2 regions of the Streptomyces sp. NPDC093065 genome follow, and region 2 is predicted to be linked to the other one. Evidence: riboswitches for the same ligand, from Rfam matches in the RefSeq annotation. Region 2 holds a riboswitch; the other holds the start of a gene.

Region 1 (2,178 bases), on a different contig from region 2:
ACGCACGGGTGTTGACGGTGAGCTTCAGTCCGGCCTCGCGCAGCTGCTCCGCCATGAGGTCCGCGGCCGGTTCCCAGGCCGCGTCGACCGAGCTGGTCTCCACGGTGATGTGCAGGCCTTCGGCGCCGGCCTGCTTCACCAGCCTCCGGGCCTCCTCGACGTTCCGTTCGCGGGGGGTCAGGTCGTCGGGGTACCCGTGCAGACCGAGTCCGAACAGGTCGTTGCCCACCTCGCCTTGACCGGCCAGGGCGACCCGGACCAGTTCCTCCCGGTCGATGCCCAGCTGCACGGCGCGTACCAGACGCGGGTCGTCGAACGGTTTGCGGCCGGTGCGCAGCAGCAGTTGCTGCGCGGTGGCCCGCTTCGCGGTCAGCAGCCGCGTCGAGCCCTCCTTCTTCAGCCGTTCCACGAAGGCGCCGGCCATGTCGGCGGCGTAGTGGACCTGCCCGGACAGCAGCGCGTTCAGGCGCGCGGACTCCTCGTTGGCGGGGACGATCTCCAGTTCGGCGATGTGCGGGGCGCCGTCCCAGTGGCCGTCCCAGCTCCGGTAGCGTGCGTTGCCGCCCGGGGTGAAGGACACGTAGGTGAAGGGGCCAGAACCGACGGGACGGCGGAAGTCGGTCGTGCCGTCCGGGAGTATCTCGGTGCCGGGGCCGGCGAAGACGGTGGGGAACTCGAAGTTCGGTGCCTTCAGCGCGAAGACGACGGAGCGTTCGCCGTCGGCCTCGGTCGCGTCGAAGTCGATCGCGGAGAGCAGTACCTGCGAGGGCGAGCCCGTGGCCGGGTCGGCGGCGCGCCGGTAGCTGTAGAGGACGTCCTTGGCCGTGACCGGTTTCCCGTCGTGGAACTCGGCCTTGCGCAGCCGTATGCGCCACCGGGTGCCGGACGTGTCGCTCTCCCACGCCTCGGCGAGCCGCTCGCGCACCGACATGTCGTCGGCGTACGTCCCGAGTGTGTCGTACAGGGCCTTGGCCCTGGCCTGGTCGACGAAGTTCGGCGCGACATGCGGGTCGAGGGTCTCCTGGGAGCCGCCGGCCGCGAAGGCGGCACGGAACCGGTCGCCGCGGCCACCGTCCTTCTTGTCTCCGCCGCACCCGGCGAGCAGGCCGGTCGTGGCGAAGGCCAGGGCGCCTCCTGCGGCCAGTACGCCTCGCCTGCCGGGCTGCGGCCGCTGCGCGGACGTCGATTGGGCACGCGTCATCACTGTCGATCCTCTCCGGGGTGTCCTCGCCCCTGTGTGCGGACCGGCGACGGGTCAGTCTCCTGGCTCCCGGATCGTCGCTCGCCTTCGCCTTCCCGTCCGCGGTCGCGGACAGTGGCATGCGGAAGGGCTGCTCCCCGGTCACAGTGGCGGGACCGCGCCGGACTCGCACCGGCTTCCTGATCCCCGTCGCCTCGTGCCCTCATTCTGGCGCACGATCCGGTGCCGCCTGCTCCGGGGCCCGGTTCGGGACTGAGGAATTCCTCGCCGGGTCGCGGGGAAGGTCTCCGACCGGGCGGCGGGCCGCGGACCCGGTGGCGCTGCGCGCCGTATTCGTCCCGCCGTGCGGCTTACCTCCCGAACGCATCCTCCGGCAGACAGGTTTGCCCACCGCTCTCCCGGTCCTGCACGGTGTGCGGGCCCGGGCGACCGTCGCCGCCGGTGAGGTCCGCCCGTCCCCCTTCTCGCACCCCGCCGTCGGGTCCGGCCGGCCTTCCCCCCGTGGTCCGGTCGCCGTGCGGTCGCCCGTGGCGCGGGAGCGACTCGTGTCACACACGCGGGGAGAACAAGGTCACAACCGCTTCCTCTGCTGATCCTCAAGTCGCCTGTCCTAACATCCGAGCATGACGCTCCTGCCTGACGACGGACTCGCCCTCGCGGCCGGGTTCCCTCACGCGACACACGAGCAGTGGCAGCGCCTGGTGGCGGGCGTCCTGCGCAAGTCGGGCAAGGAGGTGCCGGACGGCGAGGCGGAGAGGGCCCTGTCCACCGCGCTGGAGGACGGCCTGCGGGCGCACCCCCTCTACACCGCGCGTGGCGTCGCCCCCGACCCCGGTCTGCCGGGCTTCCCGCCCTTCGTCCGCGGGGGCCGCGCGCAGGCCGGCACGGCCGGCGGCTGGGACGTGCGCCAGCGCCACACGGTGGCCGACCCGGCGTCGGTCCTCGCCGACCTGGAGAACGGGGTCACCTCCCTGTGG
Region 2 (2,178 bases):
TCGGCGAGGAGGGCGAGCCGGGCGGCGGCGGTGGCGTCGGGGGCCTGGCCGGTGCCGGTCGGGTAGGCGTAGTCGACGGTGTGGGCGGCGAGGAAGGTGGTGACCTTGTCGAGTCCGGTGCTTTCGCCGTCGACGGCGGCGAGGGCGTAGGCCGTCTCTGTCGTGAGCAGGTAGTTGGGGGTGTCGGCGCCGTCGTCGACGATGCGTTCTCCGTCGGTGAGGCGGCCCTTGAGCCAGGCCGCAGCGGCCTTCGAATCGATCTGGCCCGGTCCCCCGGTAGGCGTGCCGCCGGGATCGGGTGTGCTGTTCCCGCCCGCGCGGACGTCCTCGGGGCTGAAGGCGGGCTTGCCCGTGCTGCCGCCGACGTCCGTGCCGCCGTAGACCCAGGCATCGACATCGCCGTTCCCCAGTTTGCGGTCCATGGCGCCGTACTGGCTGTAGGTCCACTCGTCCTGGCCGGGTGAGGCGGTCCAGTAGGACCAGTACGCGGAGGCGGGCGGCGTCAGGACACAGGACTCCTTGTCAGGAGTCGGGTACTGCGTACCGGAGTTGAAGGAGCCGTATCCGATGCGGCAGATGAAGCCGGGGCCGTCGTGCTCGGTGCCGGTGGTGGTGAACCCGGCGTCGTGGAGCAGGTCGTAGCCGGTGGTCGGGGTGGTGTCGCAGCCGCGCTGAAGGTCGCCGCCGAAGGGGGCGAAGTCGACGGCGACGATCGCGCCCTTGGTGGCGGTGCAGTCGCCGACGGGGTCAGCGCTCGCGGGGGTCGTCGTGAGGAAGGTCACGCAGGCGGCCAGCACCGCCAGCCACGACGCCACCATCGCTGTCAGGGCTTGGGGTCTGCTCGCCGCCCGCCCGTCTCTTCGCTTCCGGTTCCCCACCACAGCCCCTCGTTGTGTGGCCGGCGCGCAGGGGCGTGGCTGAGGGGCCTCCACCGCACGAGGCAGGCCCGGGCCGGGGAAGGCTGGTCGCACCACGCCGTAGTCCGCGACGGCGTCTGTTGCTGAAGAACACGCCCCAGGCAGTCCGGCTCGCCCGGCTGTTGCCGGGCCCACGGTTGCGGGTCAGCGCCGGGATTCGACCGGCTTCCCCTGGAACTTCTTGCGTATCAGCCGGATTTGAACATGGTTCACAGACACCGTCAAGGTGGGACACAGGCCACACCCGGAGTCGACCGGAGACCCGCTGGCGACGGGCAGGCGCCTGGGGTACCGTCCCGCACTGCCGAGTGGGGGAACCCGGTGGGAGTCCGGGGCTGACGCGCAGCGGTGTGGGACGGCAGGGGGCCGGCCCGAGCCCGAATGCCCAAGCGGCGCAGCACCTTTGGAAGCCGATCCACGCGTCCCGGACGGCGGCCCCACCCACCGCAGAAGGGTTCGGTCGGCGTCCTTTTCACCAAGGAGCAGGCCATGACCCGTCGTTCCGCCCTCATCCTCACTGCCGCCCTCGGCGCCTTCGCCCTGACCACACTTCCTGCGGCGGCGACCTCGACCCCAGCCCAGATCGCCACCTCGAAGACGAACGGCGTCACCTACCTCAAGTCCCTTCAGGCTGCAAACGGTTCGTACGCGGGATCGGGGCTGTCCAACGAGTGGGCGTTCAGCGCCTTCGCCGCATCCGGGACCGCCGCCGTGGACGTCACACCGGGCGGCGACACCAGCAAGAACGCCAGAACCGTCTACCGCAACCTGCTGGCCACCAGCGGCTGGCCGTCCTCCTCCCCCGTCGTCACCGACTACGAGCGCGCCACGCTCAACGCCTACGCCGCCGGCATCGACCCGGCCCGCGTCTCCGACGCCCGCAACCTGATCGCCGACATCTACGCCTACTGGCAGAGCGCCGAGACCGGCTACTTCGGCCCCTCCGCCAACTTCAACGGCACCGTCTTCGCCGCCCTCGCCCTCAACGGCGCGAAGACGACCGCCGGGCAGGTCCGTATCCCCCAGGCGCTGCGAGACGCGATCGTCACCCGCCTGCGCGCCAATCAGCACAACGACGGCGGCTGGAACTACAGCAAGGCCGAGGGCAACGCCACCCAGCTCGCCGCCGCCAGCGACATCGACATGACCGGCGCCGCCATGGCCGCCCTGTGCGTCTCCGGCGTGCCGAACACGGACACCGACATCGTGCAGGCCAAGGCGTTCCTCAAGAGCAAGCTGATCGCGAGCAGCGGCGCCTTCA

What was found. Region 2 has a riboswitch for cobalamin ahead of ACIQFU_RS18015 (prenyltransferase/squalene oxidase repeat-containing protein). Riboswitches for the same ligand answer to the same signal wherever they lie in the genome.
Region 1: it holds a riboswitch for cobalamin, as region 2 does, so the genes downstream of both, ACIQFU_RS31290 (ABC transporter substrate-binding protein) here and ACIQFU_RS18015 (prenyltransferase/squalene oxidase repeat-containing protein) in region 2, are expected to answer to the same signal.

Annotation. Positions count from the first base shown of each region.
Region 1 is NZ_JBIVPJ010000023.1:29,427-31,604, reverse strand. Features, by position in the region: gene ACIQFU_RS31290 (ABC transporter substrate-binding protein) at 1-1,201, opposite strand, end outside; cobalamin riboswitch at 1,257-1,385, opposite strand; gene ACIQFU_RS31285 (methylmalonyl-CoA mutase family protein) at 1,825-2,178, shown strand, end outside.
Region 2 is NZ_JBIVPJ010000009.1:139,494-141,671, reverse strand. Features, by position in the region: gene ACIQFU_RS18015 (prenyltransferase/squalene oxidase repeat-containing protein) at 1-818, opposite strand, end outside; cobalamin riboswitch at 1,000-1,129, opposite strand; cobalamin riboswitch at 1,229-1,304, shown strand; gene ACIQFU_RS18010 (hypothetical protein) at 1,407-2,178, shown strand, end outside.